3 regions of the Brachybacterium vulturis genome follow, and region 1 is predicted to be linked to each of the others. Evidence: riboswitches for the same ligand, from Rfam matches in the RefSeq annotation. Region 1 holds a riboswitch; each other region holds the start of a gene.
What was found. A riboswitch is a leader RNA that binds a small molecule or an ion and turns the genes downstream of it on or off. The one in region 1 is predicted to bind thiamine pyrophosphate.
Positions count from the first base shown of each region.

Region 2: it holds a riboswitch for thiamine pyrophosphate, as region 1 does, so the genes downstream of both, CFK38_RS01765 (3-oxoacyl-ACP reductase) here and CFK38_RS13615 (ECF transporter S component) in region 1, are expected to answer to the same signal.
Region 3: it holds a riboswitch for thiamine pyrophosphate, as region 1 does, so the genes downstream of both, CFK38_RS04950 (bifunctional hydroxymethylpyrimidine kinase/phosphomethylpyrimidine kinase) here and CFK38_RS13615 (ECF transporter S component) in region 1, are expected to answer to the same signal.

Region 1 is NZ_CP023563.1:3,021,555-3,028,518, forward strand. Features, by position in the region: gene CFK38_RS13590 (endonuclease/exonuclease/phosphatase family protein) at 1-263, opposite strand, end outside; gene CFK38_RS13595 (ADP-ribosylglycohydrolase family protein) at 260-1,324, opposite strand; gene CFK38_RS13600 (hypothetical protein) at 1,406-2,200, shown strand; gene CFK38_RS13605 (M13 family metallopeptidase) at 2,236-4,272, shown strand; gene CFK38_RS13610 (hypothetical protein) at 4,269-4,835, shown strand; TPP riboswitch at 4,858-4,963, shown strand; gene CFK38_RS13615 (ECF transporter S component) at 5,007-5,588, shown strand; gene CFK38_RS13620 (ATP-binding cassette domain-containing protein) at 5,695-6,964, shown strand, end outside.
Region 2 is NZ_CP023563.1:395,782-402,745, forward strand. Features, by position in the region: gene CFK38_RS01740 (Gfo/Idh/MocA family protein) at 1-549, shown strand, start outside; gene CFK38_RS01745 (ATP-grasp domain-containing protein) at 546-1,478, shown strand; gene CFK38_RS01750 (RES family NAD+ phosphorylase) at 1,683-2,327, opposite strand; gene CFK38_RS01755 (hypothetical protein) at 2,324-2,917, opposite strand; gene CFK38_RS01760 (LLM class flavin-dependent oxidoreductase) at 3,025-4,335, opposite strand; gene CFK38_RS01765 (3-oxoacyl-ACP reductase) at 4,335-5,138, opposite strand; TPP riboswitch at 5,333-5,424, opposite strand; TPP riboswitch at 5,543-5,646, shown strand; gene thiO (glycine oxidase ThiO) at 5,639-6,802, shown strand; gene thiS (sulfur carrier protein ThiS) at 6,799-6,964, shown strand, end outside.
Region 3 is NZ_CP023563.1:1,114,972-1,121,935, forward strand. Features, by position in the region: gene thiM (hydroxyethylthiazole kinase) at 1-292, opposite strand, end outside; gene CFK38_RS04945 (MFS transporter) at 289-1,644, opposite strand; gene CFK38_RS04950 (bifunctional hydroxymethylpyrimidine kinase/phosphomethylpyrimidine kinase) at 1,641-3,323, opposite strand; TPP riboswitch at 3,314-3,406, opposite strand; gene CFK38_RS04955 (exonuclease SbcCD subunit D) at 3,497-4,660, shown strand; gene CFK38_RS04960 (AAA family ATPase) at 4,657-6,964, shown strand, end outside.

The DNA.
Region 1 (6,964 bases):
CGGCGGATCACCTGGGCCGCGACCTCGTCGGTGACGAGGATCGCCAGGCCTCGACCGCCGACGCCGCCGAGCAGCACCCGTCGGCCGATGCGGCGGGCCAGCCACTGCAGCCGGGCCGTGGGCAGCACGAAGCGCGGCGCCTCCTGGATCAGCAGCACGTCCGGCTGCAGGTCCTCGGCGGCCCCGATCAGCGCGGCGAGGTCCCCGCGCAGCTCCCACAGGTTCCAGCTGAGGATCCGCAGCTCCCACGACGCCCGCCTCACGCGCGATTCCCCTCGCCGTCGTCGCGGACCATCGGCGCGATCACGCGCTCGACCAGGCCCTTGAGCTCGTCGACCTCGTAGCTCGGCCACCCGAAGAGCATCCGTCGCCATTCCGGCAGCACCGCCTTGGGACCGAGCGCCGCCCCCATCAGTGCCCCGGTGATGCACGCGATCGTGTCGGTGTCGTAGCCGGCGCGCACCGCCGACCGCAGTGCCGCGCCGAGCGCATCCCGCTGGGCGAACTTGCCCTCCGGGATCGGGCTGACGCCGGCGATCGCCGCCCAGGCGGCCTGGAAGGCACCGACCACCCAGCCGTTGCGGCGGAACATCACCGGCGTCGAGAGCTCCGCCTCCTCGATCCGTTCGAGCCACACCGCGCGGCGGTCGGCGGGAAGCCGCTGAAGCCCCACCCGCACATCGATCTCGCCGGTGCGGACGGCGTGGCGCACGGCCAGTCCCCACAGGACGTTCGCCTCGATCGTGTCGGGATGCACGTGTGTCAAGCGGCACACCGCGGTGATCGCCTCGACCGCGTCCTCCACTGGGGACAGCAGGTACGGCAGCACGGTCACGTGCACCCGCATCAGCGACCCGTTGCCCGCGGAGGCCGGAAGCTGCTCATGGGCGGTGGCCGCGGCGCTCCGGAAATCCTTCGCCCGCGGCGCGTAATGACCGTCCTCCCGGGCCAGCTCCGCCGCGGTGCGGACCACCTGCGAGGTGAGCGTGCCGATGTCCGGGGTGCCCAGCGACCACGAGTACCACTCCCGTGTGATGTGGTCCTGCGCCGTCTCGACCCGCAGGTCATGCCCGTCGGAGGCGGCGAGGGACGCCTCCAGCACCACGATCGCCATCGCGGTGTCGTCGGTCCACTCCCCCGGCTGCCAATCGAGGACCCCGCCCCCGATCATGTCGATGTCCTCGGAAGCGGGCACCGGCGGCTGGAACTCGTAGGGGGCACCCAGTGCATCTCCTGCCGCCGCTGCCACGACGGTGCCGACGGCACGCTGGCGCTGGGCCGGAGAAAGGCCCTCCGAGGGGGAGTTCATGGCATCCGTCGTCACGCGCCCATGGTTCCACACCGGTGGCAGCGGACTGCACACGGTCCGGCCCCGGTACCCTGGTGAGGACCCAGAAGGAGCCCCATGACCGACACCCCCGCGGCCTCCGCACCGCACTTCGACGACCCCCACGACCACACCGGCCACGACCATCCGCCCACCGGCGCGGACCTGGTCCGGGACCTCGTCAAGGGCCTGTCGATCCAGGCACTGCTGATCCCCGTGCTGGCGCTCGTCCTGGTGCTGGCGATCCTGCCCTTCGCGCCGCTCACCCCGGTCCCGCTGCTGCTGGGCATCGGGCTGGGTGCCGCGCAGCTGATCTCGTTGGTGGCCACCAGCCTGTTCGTGGCTCGCACCCGCACCCAGCTGGCCGTGAACCCGGGCCTGCTGGCGGTGCGCAGCGCGGTCGAGGAGCTGCTGCGGGTCGCGGCGGTGCTGATGGCGATCCTGCTGTGGCCGGCGGACGTCCGCCCGGAGCTCGGCATCTGGGTCGGTGCCGGCTGCGCGCTGGTCTGGCTGATCCTCGCCACCGCCCAGACCATCACCACCCGGCAGCGGATCGCCCGTCCCGGGGAGTGGTCGAAGGAGGCGATCTCCACGATGCTGGCGCACCGGATCGGCGCCCGCTCCACCGTGCTGATGCGCCTGCTCGACGTGGCCGGCACCGTGATGTTCCAGGTCGGTGCCACGGTGCTGGTGATCCTCTCGCCGGTGCTGGCGATCGGCACGATCGTGCTCTCAATCGGCGTGGGGCTCTCCACGCTGGTGCTGCACCGCCGCTCGCCGGCCGAGCGCTCCCGCAGCCCCTGGGCCTATGTACCCGTGGGCCTGGGGCTGCTCACCCTGGCGCTCGCCGCCTTCGGGCTGCTCGCCCTCTGATCCTTCCCGTCCGCCCCACCCCGCAGGAGCCAATGATGACCACTGCCCCCGCCCCCTCCACGCCCGCCCGCCGCTCCGGACTCTCCCTCGACCAGGTCGATACCTCCGTCCGCCTCCAGGACGACCTCTTCGGTCACGTCAACGGCCGGTGGCTGCGCGAGCACGAGATGCCCGCGGACCGCTCGAGCGATGGCGCCTTCCACGCCCTGCGCGACCTCTCCGAGGAGCGGGTGCGGGAGATCGTCGAGGAGGCCGCGGCCGATGAGGAGACCCGCGATCCGCGCGGTGACAGGGTCCCCGCCACCGACCATGCGCGGGTGGGCGCCCTGTACCGGATGTTCCTGGACACCGAGGCGATCGAGCGGGCCGGCCTCGCCGTGCTCGAGGACCTGCTGGGCACCGTCACCGCCACCACGGATCTCGAGGGGATCGTGCGTGCCATGGCCGCCCCGGACTCGGGCGCCTCCGCGCTGCTGGCCTATGTCTGGACGGACGACATGGACTCGACGAGCTACCAGGTGAAGATCCACCAGGGCGGGCTGGGCCTGCCGGACGAGTCCTACTATCGCGAGGAGCGCTACGCCGAGATCCGCACGGCCTACGCCCGGCACCTCGCGAACCTCGCCCGCCTCGCCGCGCTCCCCGGACGCGACGGGCTGATCGCCGGGAGCGCCGAGGACCTCGCCGCCGCCGTGATGGACTTCGAGACCCGGCTGGCCGCGTGCCACCTGGACGTGGTGCGACTGCGCGACCGGGAGAAGTCCTACAACCCGATGGACGCCGCGCAGCGCGGTGAGCTGGCTCCCGCCTTCCCCTGGGACGCCTATCTCGAGGGCACCGGCGCTCCGGCCCCGGTCCTCGAGGTGATCTCGATCGGTCAGCCCGAGTTCGTCGCCGCCGCCGCCGAGCTGCTGGCCGGGGAGGACCTCGCGGTGCTGCGCTCGTGGCTGGCCGTCCACGCCGTCTCCTCCTACGCCCCCTACGGCCCGGCAGCCCTGGTCGACGAGGACTTCGCCTTCTCCGGGAAGATCCTCTCGGGGGCTGAGGAGCTGCGGGAGCGGTGGAAGCGCGCCGTCGCCTTCGTCGAGGGTGCCGTCGGATTCGCCGTGGGCCGCGAGTACGTCGCCCGCCACTTCCCGGCCTCCCACAAGGAGCGCATGACCGAGCTGGTCGACGCGCTGATGGATGCCTACCGCGACTCCATCGAGGACCTGCCGTGGATGACCCCGGCCACCCGCCAGAAGGCACTGGCCAAGCTCGAGAAGTTCACCCCGAAGATCGGCTACCCCGAGCGGTGGCGCGAGTACGACGGCCTCGAGATCGTCCCCGGCGACCTGGTCGCCAGCGCCCGCGCATCCCGCCGTTTCGAGGCCGCCTACGAGTTCGCCAAGGTGGGAGGGCCGATCGACGAGACCGAGTGGCACATGACCCCGCAGACGGTCAACGCCTACTACAACCCCGGCGCCAACGAGATCGTCTTCCCCGCCGCGATCCTGCAGCCGCCGTTCTTCGACGCCGAGGCCGACGACGCCGTGAACTTCGGGGGGATCGGCGCGGTGATCGGGCACGAGGTGGGCCACGGCTTCGACGACCAGGGCTCGAAGTACGACGGCGACGGCAACCTGCGCTCCTGGTGGACGCCCGAGGACCGCGAGTCCTTCGACGCGCGGGCCGCGCAGCTCATCACCCAGTACTCGGCACTCTCCCCCCGGGAGCTCGATGACGCCCACCGCGTCAACGGTGCGCTGACCATCGGTGAGAACATCGGCGACCTGGGCGGGCTGTCCATCGGGGTGAAGGCCTACCTGGCCAGCCGCGACGCCACCGAGGTGGAGACCGAGATCGACGGCTTCACCGGCCTGCAGCGGGTGTTCTGGTCCTGGGCCACCGTGTGGCGCGGGAAGAATCGCACCCAGGAGGCGATCCGCCGTCTGGCGGTGGATCCCCATGCCCCGATGGAGTTCCGCTGCAACACGGTCGCCGGCCACCTCGAGGAGTTCCACACCGCCTTCGACGTCCGTGAGGGTGATGCGATGTACCGCGCCCCCGAGGAGAGGGTGAGCATCTGGTGAGGCCCGAGCCCCCGTTCTACGTGGGCCGCACGCGGCCCTCCTCCATCGGCTGGACCCGCATCGCGATCACGCTGGTGGCCGGGGCCGTGCTCGCGATGCTGATGGCTCAGCGCTCCACGCCGACGGGCGTCCTGCTGGTGGCGGTGCTGTTCCTGGGCCTCGCGGTGTGGACCTGGATGGGGCAGTGGACCCGCTTCATCGTGGACGAGCACGGGCTGACGGTGAGCCTCGGAGGGTTCCTGCCCCGCAAGCCCTGGCCGCTGGCGGACTTCCGCACCGTCCAGCTGCGCGAGCTGCCGCGCTCGCGGGTGGGCGTGACCCTCGGCGGCTATGGATGGCGTCGCAGCCGGGCGACGACCCCGCAGCCCGCGGAGCTGACCCCCGTCGGGTCGCGGAAGATCTTCACCCTCGATCAGGTCCAGCAGCCCTACCGGATGCTGGTCACCCGGTCGGGGACGATGGTCGAGATCATCGGCCGCGGCTCCACCCACTACATCCTCTCCCCCGAGGACCCGCAGGCCACGGCGGCCGCCGTCGACCAGGCGATCCGCGCCCGGCGCTGAGCGGGTAGACTCACCTCTCGTCATCCACTGACAGGGGAGCACCGCGAGGTGCTGAGAGTGCGCATCCTGCGCAGACCCTCGAACCTGATCCGGCTCACACCGGCGTAGGGAGTCGGGATATCCGTGGAGCGCCGCCGGTGCCCGCGCCCCTTCCAGAGGGAAGGAGAAGTGATGACTCGTTTCCGCACCGTGGACCTGCTGGTCACCGTTCTGATCGGCGCCGCCTTCGGCGTCGCGTACCTGGGCTACGGCCAGCTGTACACGCTGATCGGGCCGCTCACCGCGGCGTTCAAGCCCGCCGAGGGCCTGCTGGCCGGGATCTGGTTCCTGCCGGCGATGCTCGCGGGGCTCATCGTGCGCAAGCCCGGTGCCGCCCTGCTGGCCGGGATGATCGCCGCCGTGCTCTCGATGCTGCTGGGCAGCCAGTGGGGCTGGGGCACCGCGATCTCCGGTCTGATGCAGGGCGGCGGCGTCGAGCTCGCGTTCCTGCTGACCCGCTACCGGCGCTTCACCCTGCCGGTCGCCGTGCTGGGCGGCGTGCTCGCCGCGCTGCTGGAGTGGGGATGGGAGAAGTTCGCCTACTACCAGGAGATGAGCTGGGCCTTCTCCGGCGTGATGCTCGCCTGCTTCGTGCTCTCCGGGGCGCTGCTGTGCGGCGGGCTCGGCTGGGCGGCGACCCGGGCGCTGGTCTCCACCGGCGCGGTGGACGCCCTCGCCGCCGGCCGCGAGCACGCCCGGGTCGCCGAGGCCTGAGCAGGCGGCCGCGATCGCCCTCCCCCGCTCCCCCGCCACGACCGGTCGGCAGCTGACCGGTCTGAGCTGGCGACCCCTGACGCGCTCCCGGCCGACGATCGCCTCGCTGGACCTGACGATCCCGGCCGAGCAGCGGGTGCTGCTGGCGGGTGCCAGCGGCAGCGGGAAGTCGACCGTGCTGCGTGCCCTCGCCGGGCTGCTGGACGAGGAGTCCGGCGAGGGCACCGGTCTGCTGTCCCCGCCGTCCCGGCCCGGGGAGGCCGGGCTGCTGCTGCAGAACCCCTCCCATGCACTGGTCGCCGCGACGGTCTTCCGCGATGTCGCCTTCGGGCCCGAGAACGCCGCGCTGCCCCGGCCGGAGATCCATGAGCGGGTGGCCGCGGCCCTCGCAGCGGCGCAGGTGGGGCTGGATCCCGAGCGGGGGCCGCTCGAGGTCTCCGGCGGGCAGCAGCAGCGCATCGCGCTGGCCGGCAGCCTGGCCCTGGGCCCCGAGCTGCTGCTGCTGGACGAACCCACCAGCATGCTCGACCCCGAGACCGCCGAGCTGGTGCGCGAGGCGATCCTCGCCGCCGCCGACGGAGCCGGACTGGTCGTCGCCGAGCACCGGCTGGGGCCCTGGCTGGCTCATGTGGACCGGTTGGTGGTGCTCGGCGAGCAGGCGCAGATCCTCGCCGACGGGGCGCCGAGCGATGTGCTGCGCGAGCAGCGCGAGCTGCTGCAGGAGATCGGGGTGCTGGCCCCCGAGGAGACGCGCGCTGCGCGATCAGCCGGGGCGCGATCAGCCGGGGCGGGGCCGGTCGTCGCCTCGCTGTGCGGCGTCACCGTCCCCGCCCGCGGGCTGACCTCTCCCCTGGACCTCGAGGTGCGCGCCGGTCGCCTCAGCGTGCTCACCGGCCCCTCCGGGGCGGGGAAGACCACCGTGCTGGGCACCCTGCTCGACGCGGACGCCCCTGCGACCGGCGAGGTCCAGCGGCCGGAGCCCGCACGGATCGCGGCGGTCCCCCAGAACCCCGAGCATTCCTTCGTCGCCACCACCGTGCGGGCGGAGCTGAGCGCCTCCCCCTGGGCCACCGATCCCGAGCTCGCCGCTCAGCTGCTGGAGCGCGCCGGTCTGGCGCACCTCGCCGGTGCCCACCCGCACCGCCTCTCCGGCGGGGAGCAGCGCCGACTCGCGACCGCCGCCGCCCTCGCCCAGTCCCCGGACCTGCTGGTGCTGGACGAGCCCACCGTCGGCCTGGACGCCCGGCGGCGCCGGGATGTGCAGGCGCTGCTCGCCGACGCCGCGGATCGCGGCTGCGCCGTGCTGGTCGCCACCCACGACCCCGAGCTGATCGCGGCCGCCGCCGACCGGTTCGAGCTGCCGGCCCCGGATCCCG
Region 2 (6,964 bases), 1.2 Mb from region 1:
AGCGCCGACTACTACCGGGCCAGGCCCTGGCGCGGCACCTGGGCCGGCTCCGGCGGCGGGCTCCTGATCAACCAGGCCATCCACACCCTGGACCTGGTGCAGTGGCTGCTGGGCGGGGTGGAGCGCACCGACGGGCACGTGGCGACCCGCAAGTACGGCGAGGTCATCGAGGTCGAGGACACCGCCGAGCTGCTGCTGCACCATCCCGGCGGCATCACCACCTCGTTCTTCGCCACCCTCACCGCCCCGCAGCACCGCCCGGTGGAGCTCGAGCTGGACTGCGAGCGGGCGTATGTGACGCTGCGCGGCGGCACCGACGGCGGGCTCACGATCCGCTGGGCCGACGGCCGGGTGGAGACCCTCGCCGAACGCTCGGTGACCTCCGGCGGCCGCTCCTACTGGGGCGTCTCCCACGAGCTGCTGATCCGCGACTTCTACGCGCGGCTGGACGAGCCGGAGCCCTTCTGGATCGGGCCCGGCGAGGCGATGGCCTCGCTGGGGATCCTGAAGGAGGCGTACCGGCTCAGCGGGGTGGGACCGGCGGCATGACAAAGGTCGGGATCGTCATCACCGATCCGCAGCGCTTCGACGCGGCGGACACGATGCGGGACGCGGTCCCGCTGCTGGCGGCGCTGCACCGCCGCGGGGCCGAGGCCCGGGCAGTGGACTGGGCGGATCCGGAGGTCGACTGGGCCGGCTTCGACCTGGTGGTGCTGCGCAGCCCGTGGGACTACGCGGTGCGGCCGAGGGAGTTCGATGCCTGGCTGGAGCGGGCCGACTCCCTCACCCGCGTGCTCAACGAGCCCGCACTGGTGCGCTGGAACATGGACAAGCGCTACCTCGCCCAGCTCGAGACCGCCGGCATCCCCGGGGTGCCCACGAGCTATCACGAGGAGGAGTCGTCGCTGGTGGACGCGCTGGCGGCGGCGGCGCGCGGGACCGGCGGATCCGGCGGCCCGGCCGACGGGGCGGGCACGCCCGCGCACGTCGTGCTCAAACCCACCGTCGGCGCCGGCGCCCGGCTGACCGGGCTGCTGCGGCCCGACGATCCCGCCGCCTCGGCGCTGGGCCGCCAGATCCTCGCCGGGCCCGGCACGGTGATGCTGCAGCCCGAGGTGCCCGAGCTCTCCGCCGGGCGGGAGAAGGCGCTGTACCTGGTGGACGGCCGCTTCACCCACGCGATCGCGAAAGGGGCGCTGCTGGCACCCGGCGGCGGGCTGCGCGGCGGCAGCTACCGGGAGACCCCGCAGCTGGTGGAGGCCAGCGCGGCAGAGCGGGCCTTCGCCGAGCAGGTGCTGGCGACCACCGCGACGGTCACCGGGCTGGCGATGCCGCTGTACGCACGGATCGACATCGTCGAGTCCGCGACGGACGGCCTGCTGCTGCTCGAGGCCGAGCTGTTCGAGCCGCTGTTCCATCTGCCGCTCGCGCCCGCAGTCACCGAGGTGTTCGCCGAGGCGATCCTCGCGCGGGCCTGACCCTGGCGTCACCGGCCTCTACCCCCACGTGGACCCGATCAGGGGATCACTGGAGAACTGAAGAGCCGCGTCGGCCGCGTCGCCCGCGCCCTCGAGACGGACGACGAGCTGTTCGCCGCCCTCCAGCATCGGGCGTTCCGCGAAGAGCTCTGACCGTCCACGCTGTTCGGCAAGGAGACGATGGGACCACCGCCCGGCCCCCGCTCAGCGAATCGGCCATCCGAGGCGTCCCCGGACCCGCACGGCCAGGGTCAGCACATCGGCCTGCTCGAGAGTGCGCGAGAAGTCGGGAGCGGTCGGGAACGCAGCGGCGGAGCGGGCGAAGAGGACGACCCTCCGATCCCCGCTGATCGTGGAGGGGACGAGGAGTCCGTCGACCTGCTCTCCGAGCTGCTCATGGATGGCTGCGGCCCATGCGCGGCAGGTGCTCTTCGGGGCCTGCGCGAGGGAGGCGGAAGCGCCGTGCCGTACGGCCCAGTCGCCGCTCCCGTCCCCGCCGGTGAGGTTCAACAGCTCCAGGGGACGGGTGGGTCGCCAGCCGGACAGCGCTCTGTCCCCGGTGAGCGTGATCGCCCGGTCGCCCTGGAAGACCTCGGCGAAGGCGGTCGTGTACTCAGGCGCCGCATAGGAGACGCCGGCGGTGGAGCGAGCAGTGAGCGGGCCCGGCTGCGGGTCCCACCCCTTGCTGCGCAGCGGGCCGTTCCACCGCAGCTCGTCCCACGCCGACGGATGCCTCCCGGCCACCGTATGGATCCGCCACAGGGGTCCGTCGTATCGGGTGACGGCGTCCGGGAACAGCGCGAGAGGGACCGCCGGACGCCGAGGATTCTTCGCCGACGCTGTGCTCATTCAAAACCGAGTTCGTCGACCAGGGCGACGACGACATCCACGGGGCCTCCCCGGAGCAACCATTGCGCCGGGGAGCGCGCGTCGAGTTCGTCGTGCGGTGTCGTCATGAAGCGCTGGATCGACAGCGGGTGGAGGTGTCCGGGGAAGGCGGGCACGACCTCTCGGAGCCCCGGGACCACCTGCTCTCCCTCGAACTGCCAAGCAGGGAAACGGGTGGTGCGCCCGCCGCCCGAGGGCAGGGCATAGAGGTCTCCGACCGCCTTCGAGCGGCGGATGCTCGCATCCTTGCGGCCCAGTCGCTCCGCCACCTCGGCTGTCGTCAGCGACGCGGCCCATGCCTGCTCCTCCGCTGCCGCACGATCCCGGGCCACCTGGTTCTGAGACGCCGCGCGGGCCTGCGGAGCGAGATCCTCCTCGGTGAGGTCCGTGGTCTCCAGCAGGAAGGATCGCTCCCCCGCGGAGAGCGCCTCGGAGGTGGACTCGCTGGCCTCGCGCAGGATGTCCAGGAGCGCATCGACGGTCAGCGGGTTGCCGCGCCGCTCCAATGCGCCCTCGAGACGGGCCGTGTACTCGTGGGTCGCGCCGCTCATGCACATAACGTTACACCGTAACGTTCCGTAACGCGATGGTCGTCAGGGGTCCGGTTCGTGGTGGGACTCCTGGCGTATCGAGGATGCTCCGCGCCGGCCGCGCCCGCCTACGGCCGCGGCAGACCCAGGTGTTCGCGCAGGGTGCTCCCGGCGTACTCGCGCCGGAACCTGCCGCGCTCCTGCAGCACCGGCACGACCTGGTCGACGAAGTCCTCGATCCCTCCCGGGAGGGTGGGCGGCATGAGGTTGAAGCCGTCGGCCGCGCCCGCATCGACCCAGCGCTCGATCTCGTCGGCCACCGTCTCCGGGGTGCCGATGACCGTGGCATGTCCCCCGCCGGCTGCGAGGAAGCCCAGCAGCTCGCGCACCGTCGGCCGTGCGGTGCGGATGATCCGCAGCACCGTGGCGTAGCGCCCCTTCGGGCCGGTGAACTCCTCCAGCGGCGGCAGCGGCGGGACGGGAGCATCCAGCTCCCACCCCGAGGTGTCCTGGCCCACGAAGAACGCGAGCTGGCGGAGGGAGTGCTCGACGGGGAGGCGGGAATGGAGGTCCGCCTGCAGGCGCCGGACCTCCTCCTCGGTCGAGCCGACGTAGGTGACCAGCCCCGGCATGACCGCGATCAGATCCGGATCACGGCCCAGCGCGGCGGCGCGGGCACGGACGTCCGTGCGGTAGGCGTGCGCCGATTCGAGGTCCCAGGCCACCGCGTAGATCCCCTCGGCCCAGCGGGCGGCGAGGTCGCGCCCCGGCTCCGAGGCCCCGGCCTGGAACAGCACCGGGCGCCCCTGCGGCGGCGTCGGCACGTTCAGCGGGCCGTCGACCGCGAAGGAGTCACCATGATGCTCCAGCGGACGGAGCATGGAGGGGTCGACGTAGACGCCGCCCGGATCGGCGCGGATGCTCTCGCGCGGCCACGAGTCCCACAGGCCGTGGAGCACCCGGAGGAACTCCTCCGCCGTGGCGTACCGCTCCTCATGGGCGGGCAGCGCGGCCATGCCGTGGTTGCGGGCCTCCGCGTCGGTCATCGAGGTGACCACGTTGATCCCGGCCCGGCCGTGGGAGATGTGATCGAGGCTGGCGAGCAGGCGGGCCGCATGGAACGGATCCCAGAAGGTGCTCGAGACCGTGGTGACCAGGCCGATCCGCTCGGTGGCACGCGCCAGCGCCGTGAGCACCGTGATCGGCTCCAGGAACCACGTCGGCCCGCGCTCGGCCCCGGCGGGGGCGATCGACTGGCCGTCGGCGAGGAAGATCGCATCGAGCCGGCCGCGCTCGGCGATCTGCGCGAGCTCCTCCCAGTAGGTGATGTCGCCCAGGCGCAACACCGCGGAGCCGGGCGCGCGCCAGGCCGCACCGTGGTGACCGACCGCGTGCGCGAACAGGTTCAGCCGCACGTGGCGGCGAGCGGGTGCCGGCATCAGTCCTTCACCAGCCCGCCGTCGACGACGAGGTTCTGCCCGGTGATCGCCCGCGACCAGGGCGAGGCGAAGAACAGCACGGCATCGGCGAACTCGGTGGGCGTGGTCACCGACTGCAGCGGGGTGCTCGCGGCGATCGCGTCGAAGACGGCCTCGGGTGTCGCGGAGCTCGCGTCGGTGGTGCGCAGCAGGCCGCCGCTGAGCATGTTCACCGTGACGCCGCGCGGGCCGAGATCGGCGGCGAAGGTGCGGGTCAGCGACAGCAGCGCCGCCTTGGCCGCGGTGTAGTCGTGGTAGGGCACCACCGGATGCTGGAAGAGGTTGGTCCCGATGTTGATGACGCGGCCCGAGCCCGCCCGGTCGAAGCCCGGCAGCGCTGCCTGGATGGTGTTCAGCGCCCCCTGCACGGCGCTCGAGAACTGGGCCGAGAAGGCGTCGTAGTCGATCTCGTGCGCCTTCGCCCTCGCGTCCCCGTCGAACGAGAAGCCGCTGAGCGCATTGTTCACGACCGTGCTGATGGGGGCGTCGAACTCGGCCTGGGCCGCCTCGAACAGCGCCTCCACCTCGCTGCGGTCCCTGACGTCGGCGCGCACCGCGACCGCTCGGCCGGGGTGGGGGGCTGCGAGGTCCCGGGCGGCGTCCGCGCTGGTGAGGTGGTTGATGACGACGCGAGCGCCTTCACGCAGCAGGGCTTCGGTGATCGCGCGGCCGAGGCCGCGGGCGCCGCCGGTGACCAGGACGACCTGGTCGGCGAGGGCGGGGATGCTCTGGGACGGCGCGGGTGCGGAGGAGGGGGTGGTCATGGGTGGTTCGTCCTTTCGATGACGGGATGCGAGCCCCCGGGATGCCGGCGGGACCGGCATCCGGGCAGGGGAGGGAGAGCGCTCCTCGGGTGGAGGGGCGGATCGACGGGGGTCGGCTCTGATCCCGTTCTCGAGGACGGTGGGCGCGGGAGCGTCATGGCACGTGGCGTCGGCGCGGGTGTGGCCAGCGCGCAGCAGTTCATCGACGACATTCCTCCGCGAGTACGAACTCGATCAGGTTCACCGGGTGTGTTCTCAGCCCTGTCGGGCACCCCGTGTCGGTCGTCGACTATACCCATGGCCGCGGCGGCGGGGCGGCGCGTCCCGTTTCAGCAGCCGCAGCGGTCGTGCGGAGGGAGCGGTCTCCGCCCCGGTGCGCGGCGCGTTCCGCTGCGGGTAGGCTGGCCCGGTTCCGTGGGAGCCCGATCGTCGGGCTGAGAGGGCCTCGTGCCGACCACCAGCACTGGATGCGGGTCATGCCGCCGTCAGGAGGACCGCTCATGCAGCACATCGCCGTCGTCGGCGCCGGGATCATCGGACTGCTCACCGCACTGGAGCTGAGACGCCGCGGTCACCGGGTCGAGATCCGTTCCATCGGCGTGGCCGAGCAGGCCACCCATGCGGCGGCCGGGATGCTCGCCCCCACCAGCGAGGTCCAGTTCGGCCAGCACTCGCTGGGGCCTCTGATGAGGAAGGCCGCGAGCCACCACCGCGCGCTGGCCGCCGAGCTCGGCCTGCGCACCGAGAAGCCGCTGGGCTACCGCGATACTCCGACCCTCGTCGTCGGCCGCGACCGGTCCGACCTCGAGGCCCTGCGGCTTCTCGCGCAGGAGCAGTGCGCGGCGGGTGCCGAGGTCGAGGAGCTCACCTCCGCGCAGCTGCGTGGCCGCGCCCCGACGCTGGCCCGGCACGTGGCCGGCGCGATGCTCGTCCCCCGTGACCACCAGGTGGACCCCCGCACCCTGGTCGCCGCCGTCCTCGATGCCCTGACCGGCCCGGGCCGACCGGGCGACGGGCCGCCCGTCCCCCTCACGACCGGCAGCCGCGTCGCCTCCACCGACGAGATCGACGCCGACCGGATCGTTCTCACTGCCGGCCTCGGCACCTCCGCGATCGACGGACCCCATCGGGTGCTCGACCTGTCGCTGCGACCGGTCCACGGTGACATCCTGCGCCTGCACGTCCCCGACTCCGCCCTGCTGCCCGGGGAGGACAACCTGCTGGACCACACGGTCCGAGCCCTGGTCCGCGGTCGTCCCCTCTACCTGGTGCCGCGCGACGGCGGCCTCGTGCTCGGAGCCACCAGCCGTGAGGACGCCATGACCGGCGCATCGGCCGGCGGCGTGCTGACTCTGCTGCAGGATGCGGCCGAGATCCTTCCCGCGATCCGGGACACCGAACTGCGCGAGGTGACCGCTCGCGCCCGTCCCGGCACCCCGGATGACCTCCCGCTGCTGGGACCGGTGCCGGGACACCCGGACGTGATCGTCTCGACCGGCTATCACCGCCACGGCATCCTGCTCTCGGCCTGGGCGGCGGCTCGCACCGCCGATCTCCTCGAGGCCGACCCCGGGGCGCCGCCGCCCGCGGAGATGGCCGGGGAGCTCGCAGCCGTCGATCCAGCCCGTTTCACCACCACGTCCCCACTCCAGGAGGCCTCATGAGCATCGTCGTCCACGTCAACGGCGAGAACCTTGACCTGCCCGACGCCGTCACGGTCCGCGACCTGGTGGCCGACCGCCTCGGTCGCGCTGTCGGCGACGACGGGCGAGCGTGCGACGGCACCCCGCTCGGCGTGGCCATCGCCGTCGACGAGGCCGTCCTGC
Region 3 (6,964 bases), 1.9 Mb from region 1:
CCGCGACCGTGGCCGGGATCCCGTCCATGGCGTCGGTGCTGAGCGTGCCGAGGTTGATCGACAGGGCGTCGGCGAGCGTGGTCACCACCGGGGCCTCGGCCGCGGTCTCGGTCATCATCGGCCGGGCGCCGGCGGCCAGCAGGCCATCGGCCACCAGCGACATCGAGACGGTCGCGGTGAGGCAGTGCACCAGCGGCGCCCGCTCGCGCACCGCGGCCAGGACCGGAGCGACCGGGCCCAGATCCGGGTCCGTGCGCGGGGGCGGGGATATGGGGCCGGGCTGGGCGGTCATCGCAGGCTCCCGGCGGCCACCGTGTCGAGGTCCGCGCCCAGCTCACGCGGTCGCAGATGCGGTCCCCGCGCGGCGCCGACCACCAGCAGCAGACCGCCGAGGACGATCAGGACCAGGACGGTGCCGTGACGGCCCAGCACCGGCTCCAGGGCGGGCACATAGAAGGGGTAGAGCGCCGGCAGCACCAGGGACAGGCTGTATCCGGCGCCGTACCCGGTGGAGCGGATCGAGGTGGGGAAGCGCTCGGAGAGGTAGGCGGCGATCGGCCCGTAGGCGGCGACGGTGGCGACCTGCAGCAGCGCGGCGCAGGCGGCGGCCATCGCCAGAGTGGGGGAGGTGACCGCGAGCCACCACAGCAGCGGTCCCGCCACCGTCGCGGCCGCACCCCAGACCATCAGCAGCCGGCGCCGCCCCACCAGGGTGGACAGGTGCACGGCCGCCGCCATCGCGACCGCCTGCGCCACCGAGGCCAGCCCCATGACGATCGGCACCGCGATCGGCTCCAGCGGCGCATCGGTGCCCAGACGCTCGGTGAGCAGCAGCACGGTGGTGTAGGTCAGCAGCCACAGCCCCGTCATCATCGCGAACACCTGCCAGAACGCGCGCGACCAGGAACCGGCCAGCAGGGTGCGCAGGGTCGGGGCCGACGCGGCGCCCGCGCCGTCGCGGAGCGTCCGCTCCTGCTGCTGCGTGAACAGCGGGGCGTCGCTCACCCGCCGGCGGTAGTAGAGGAGCATGCCCACCGAGAGCAGGGCTCCGGCCGCGAACAGCACCCGCCACCCCCAGGCCGCGTACTGCTGCGGCCCCAGCAGCGTCAGCAGCACCGCGACGGCGAAGGCCACCGCCGCCTGCGCCCAGGGGGCCATCGACAGGATCAGCCCGCTCATCAGCCCGCGCCGACGCGGCGCCGACCATTCCATCGCCAGCGGGATCGCGGCCGAGTACTCACCGGCCACGAAGATGCCGCAGAGGAACCGCAGCAGCAGGATCAGCGCCACCGTCCCGACGCCCAGCAGCTGATGGGTGGGGACCAGCGCGATGGCGAGCGCGCACGCGGCCGTGCCGCCGATGGCGATCCGCGTGGTGCGGGTGCGGCCCAGGCGATCCGCGATCCTGCCGAACACGACCCCGCCGACCGGACGACCCATGAGCATCGCGATGATGATCAGCGCCCCGGTGGAGGCGGTCGCACCGGGCCCGGCCAGCACCAGCATCGCGGGGGCGAGCGCCGTCACGGGCAGGAACACATGGATGTTGTCGATGAAGTTGCCGACCACCCCGGCCCGCAGGGCGGATCGTCCCGTCGGGGGCAGCTGACGGGGTCCGGCGAGCGTCGAGGCGGCGGCGGTCATCGGACCGCCCCGCTGAGAGCGGCCTCCGCAGGGGCATCGTGCGGCGCGAGCCGACGGGCCTGCTCGAAGAACTCCAGCTCGTGGCGGCATGCCAGGAGGAACGCCCGCGCCGCCGCAGCCCGCCGGACGGGGCTGGCCGCGGCGAGCTCCCGCTCGACCTCGCCCAGCGCCCCCTGCACGCCCTCGACGAACCCGGGATCGCGATAGGTCTCCAGCCAGGCGGCGTAGGGATGGCCCGGCGCGATCTCGGCCAGCTCACCACCCACCTGCGCGTAGAGCCAGAAGCACGGCAGCACCGCGGCGGCCACCACCGGGGTGGGGGAGCCGAGCGCATGGCGGAGCAGGAAGTCGGTGTACGCGCTGGTCACCGGGCTGAGGGCGGTGTCGTCCTCGGCGGGCTCCGCGGACAGCCACGAACGATGCAGCTCCGCCTCGACCGTCAAGCAGCTCCGTGAGGACTCCGCCCAGAACGTGCGACCGGAGGCGGTGGTGGACGCCTCCGCGAGGGCGGCCAGGGCGCGGGAGTAGCGAGCGAGGTAGAGCGCATCCTGGGCGAGGTAGACGTCGAACGCCGGGCCGGGCAGGCTGCCGTCCACCAGTGCACGGACGAACCCGGAGTCCGCCACCTGCGCAGCCAGGGAGGACCCGGCGGCCCAGAGCGCGGCGGTCCACGGGCCGGCAGGGGCGACGACCGGGAGCACCGGGGCGATACCGGTCTCCGTGCCGGCATCCCCTGAGCAGGCGTCGATCAGGTCCTCGGGTGCCTCGAGCCGGGCGGGGACCTCGCCCACCCGCAGCCAGGGCGCAGCGGAACCGGCCGCCGCCAGCCGTCGACCCTGGTGGGCGTGGTCCACGGGACCGTGCCCCGTCCCGACCTGCAGGGCAGCCCCGTGCACGATCGCCTCGTGCAGCCACTGGGTCGCCCAGGCCAGGGCCGCGGCGGGGCGGTGGCCCGCACCCAGGCGGGTGGCGAGCGCGGAGGCGAGGGAGCAGCCGGTGCCGTGCGTGGAGGTGGTCTCCACCCGGGCCGAGCTCGCCCGGTGCTGCGAGCCGTCCGGCTCCACCCAGGTGTTGGTCACCTCGCGGTCCTCGAGATGGCCCGTCTTGACGAGGACGGCGACTCCGGTCTCCGCCGCCCAGCGGCCGGCCTGCGCGAGCGCCTCGTCCTCGGTCCGGGCGCGCGGCGCACCGGTGAGCACCGCGAGCTCGTCGATGTTCGGGGTGACCACGCTCGCACGGCGGCAGAACCGGAGCATCGCCCGCTCGGCCGCGGGCTCCAGGAGGCGATGGCCGCTGGTGGCGACCATCACCGGATCCACCACGAGCACCCGCGGCGGATGCGCGTCGATCCAGGCCGCCACCGCCTCGATGACCTCGACGGTGCCGAGCATGCCGGTCTTGACGGCCTCGAGCGTGACGTCGTCGCTGACCGCGGTCAGCTGGGCGGCGAGGAACTCGGCGGGCGGCACATGGATGTCGCACACGCCGTGGGTGTTCTGCGCGACCACCGCGGTGACCACGGCCATGCCGTAGCCGCCCGCGGCGGTGATCGACTTGAGATCCGCGGCGGTGCCGGCGCCGCCGGTGGGGTCCGTCCCCGCGATCGAGACCACGCGCGGCACCGTCGGCCGTGCGGGGAGGAGGGCGGACGGGGACTGGGTGCAAGGATCCGGACTCATGCGGACATCCCTTCGCTAGTACGAACTAGATCAGGTTCCACGGGTGTCATCTCAGCGCGTCATGCGCACCCCGTGTCCGCCGACCACCCTAGAGCACGAGCTCGCGGCGGGCACCCGCCGTCCGCCGCGGCGAGACGTCACCGGCTGTCGGCCCCCGCTCGTAGGCTCAGGGCATGAAGATCCTGCACACCTCGGACTGGCACCTGGGCCGCACCCTGCACAAGGTCGATCTGCACGCCCACCAGGCCGCCTTCCTCGACTGGCTGGTCGACCTGGTCCGGGGCGAGCGGGTGGACGTGGTCGTCATCCCCGGGGACGTCTATGACCGCGCCGTGCCCGCCGTGTCCAGCGTGACTCTGCTGGACAGCGCCCTGGCGCGCCTGGCCGACACCGGCGCCACCGTGGTGCTGACCTCCGGGAACCATGACTCCCCGGAGCGGCTCGGCTTCGGTCGCTCGCTGATGCGCCCCGGCATCCACCTGCTCACCGACGTGCCCGGCATCGAGCATCCCGTCTCCGTGGCCGACGAGCACGGCGAGGTGCTCTTCTTCGGCCTGCCCTACCTCGAACCCGACCGGGCCCGCACCGAGCTGGTGGGGGAGGGGGAGGCGCCGCTGGCCCGCAGCCACGAGGCCGTCACCCGTGCCGCGCTGGACCGCGTGCACGAGCGCGCCGCCGCGCATCCGGGAGCGCGCACCGTCGTCCTTGCCCACACCTTCGTCACCGGCGGCGATGCCAGCGACTCCGAGCGGGACCTCTCCGTCGGCGGCGTCGACTCGGTGCCCGCCGGTGTGCTGGGAGGCCTCGACTACCTGGCGCTGGGCCATCTGCACGGCTGCCAGGACCTCACCCGCCTCGTCGGCGCCCCCGCCTGGTATTCCGGCTCGCCGCTGGCGTTCTCCTTCTCCGAGAAGAACCATCGCAAGTCCGTGCTGCTGGTGGAGCTCGGCGCCCCCGGGACCGCAGCGGAGATCAGGCGGATCCGGACCCCCGTCCCGCGTCCGCTCACCGAGCTGCGCGGCAGCCTCGAGGAGATCCTCGCCCGGGCCGACGAGCACGGCGGCGACTGGGTCAAGGCCGTCGTCACCGACCCGGCCCGCCCCGCCCACCTGCAGGAGCAGCTGCGCGAGGCCTACCCCCACCTGCTGCTGACCGAGTACGCGCCCGAGGGCCGGGAGGCGAGAGCGGGCACCCCGGTGGTGCGGCGGGAGCAGAACCCGCTGGACGTGATGGACGACTTCCTCGCCCACGTCACCGGCGCGGCCCCCACCTCCGCCGAGCACGAGGTCCTGGACCGCGCCTATACCGCGGTGCGCCGCCAGCAGGAGGCCTCATGAAGCTCCACCACCTGCGCCTGACCGGGATCGGCCCCTTCGCGGGCACCGTGCAGATCGACCTCGCCGCCCTCGGCGCGAGCGGCATGTTCCTGCTCGAGGGGCCCACCGGCTCCGGCAAGTCCACGATCCTCGACGCCATCGTCTTCGCCCTGTACGGGCAGGTCGCCGGCAGCGTCAGCAGCGGCGACCGGATCCGTTCGCAGTTCGCCCCGCCCACCGAGGCGAGCGTGGTGGACCTGGTGTTCGAGACCGCCTCCGGGATCTTCCGGGTGCGCCGCCAGCCCGAGTTCCACCGCCCCAAGCTGCGCGGCACCGGCACCACCAAGGAACAGGCCAGGGCCGTGCTCTGGCGGATCGGCTCCCCGCAGCTGATCGAGGACGTCATCGCCGACACCGCGGGCGGGGGCAGCGGCACCGAGGCGATCGCGAGCCGCCTCGACGAGGTGGGCCGCGAGATCCAGCGCGCCGTGGGGCTCACCCGTGAGCAGTTCACCCAGACCGTCCTGCTGCCCCAGAACGAGTTCGCCCGCTTCCTGCGCGCCGGCACCGGGGAGCGCCAGGCGGTGCTGCAGCGCGTCTTCGGCACCGAGACCTACGCTCGCGTGGAGAAGCAGCTCGAGGAGATGCGCAAGCAGGCCAAGCGCGAGGTCGACGCCGCCCAGCAGACCCTCGGCACTGCGCTGGCCCGCTTCACCGAGGCCGCAGCCCTGCAGGAGGAGCCGGTCGGCGTGCTCGAGGAGCATGCCGCGGCGCTGCGCCTGGAGCCGCTGGCAGCGCTCGCCGCGGAGCACCTCGCGGCGGTGACCGCCCGGGCCGACGAGGCTCGGGACGCGGCGGAGCAGGCCGGGACCGCCGAGCAGGCCGCCCGCACCGCGGCCGAGACCGCCACCACCGCCCGGAAGCGCATCGATCGCCGCCGGGAGCTCGACGCGCTCGCCCACCGGCTCTCGACGGAGAAGCCCGCGCTCGAGACGGCTCGCACCGCCCTGCAACGGGATGAGTCCGCCCGCCCCGTCCTCGAGGTGCTGCGCCGTCGTGATGCCGCCTCCGCGCAGGCCGCCTCCGCGGTCGAGGCGCTCGCGCAGCTCGCGAGTGGCACGCGGCCGCAGCAGAGTGCGGTCGTGGACCTGCTGGACGGGGAGGATGCTGCGGCGCGCCTGGTGGCCGCAGCCGAGGACGCCACCGCCGCAGCCGGCGCGCTCCAGGACTTCGTCGACCTCGAGGCCGCGCTGCCCGCGCGCGAGCAGAAGCTCGCTGAGCGGCGGGAGCAGCTCACCGCGGCGACGACAGCCCTGGCCGCGCTCACCGAGCAGCTCGAGGCACGACCGGCCCGACGCACCACGCAGGTCACCGCCCGCGATGCCGCCCGCAAGGACGCCGCCGCCCTGGCGGACGCCCGCCTCGCCCTGCACACCGCCGAGGAGCGACACCAGGCCACCACTGCTGCCGCGGCCCAGCAGCAGCAGGTCGAGACCGCCCGGAAGGAGGCTGCAGCCACCCTGCGCACCGCCCAGGAGCGGGCGACGACGGAGAATGAGCTGCGCCGCCGCCGCTTCGCCGGGATCGCCGCCGAGCTCGCCGTCGACCTCGAGGTCGGCGATGCCTGCCCCGTCTGCGGCGCGCTCGAGCACCCCCATCCGGCGGGCGCCGCCGAGGATGCCGTCGGCCCTGAGCAGGTCGAGGCCGCGGAGGAGCAGCGCCGGGCCGCCGAGGCCGCGCACTCCCGCGCCGAGCAGAAGCGCGCCCTGGCGGGCCAGGAGCTCGCCCGGCTCCGCACCGCCGCCGGAGACCTCACCCCCGAGACCGCGACCACCGCTGTCCAGGCCGCGAAGGCTGAGGTCCAGACCGCCCGCGCGGCCGAGCAGAAGGCCGCGGAGCTCGAGAGGGCGCTCACCGCCTTCGACGAGGAGACCGAGCGCCTGACCCGGGGCAAGGAGACCGATGCCCTCGGCGTCGAACGCGAGCGCACCGAGATCGCCGCGGCGTCCGATGCCCTCCAGGCCGACCGCAGCAAGGTCGCCGAGGCCCGCGGCGAGGACGACTCCATCGCCGCCCGCCGCCGCGGCCACCTCGACCGCGCCCGGGCCGCGACGGCCCTGCGGGAGGCGCTGCGTGCCCGGGTCGAGGCCGAGCAGCGTGCCGCCGAGCTCGCCGAGGAGGCGGAGACGTCCCGTGCCGCCAGCGGGCTCGCCACCGCCGAAGCGGTCCATGCCGCAGTGCTCGCCGTCGAGGAGCGGCAGCGACTGCAGAAGCTCGTGCAGGCCCGCGCCGTCGACGAGTCCCGGCTCTCCGACGGCCTGGCCG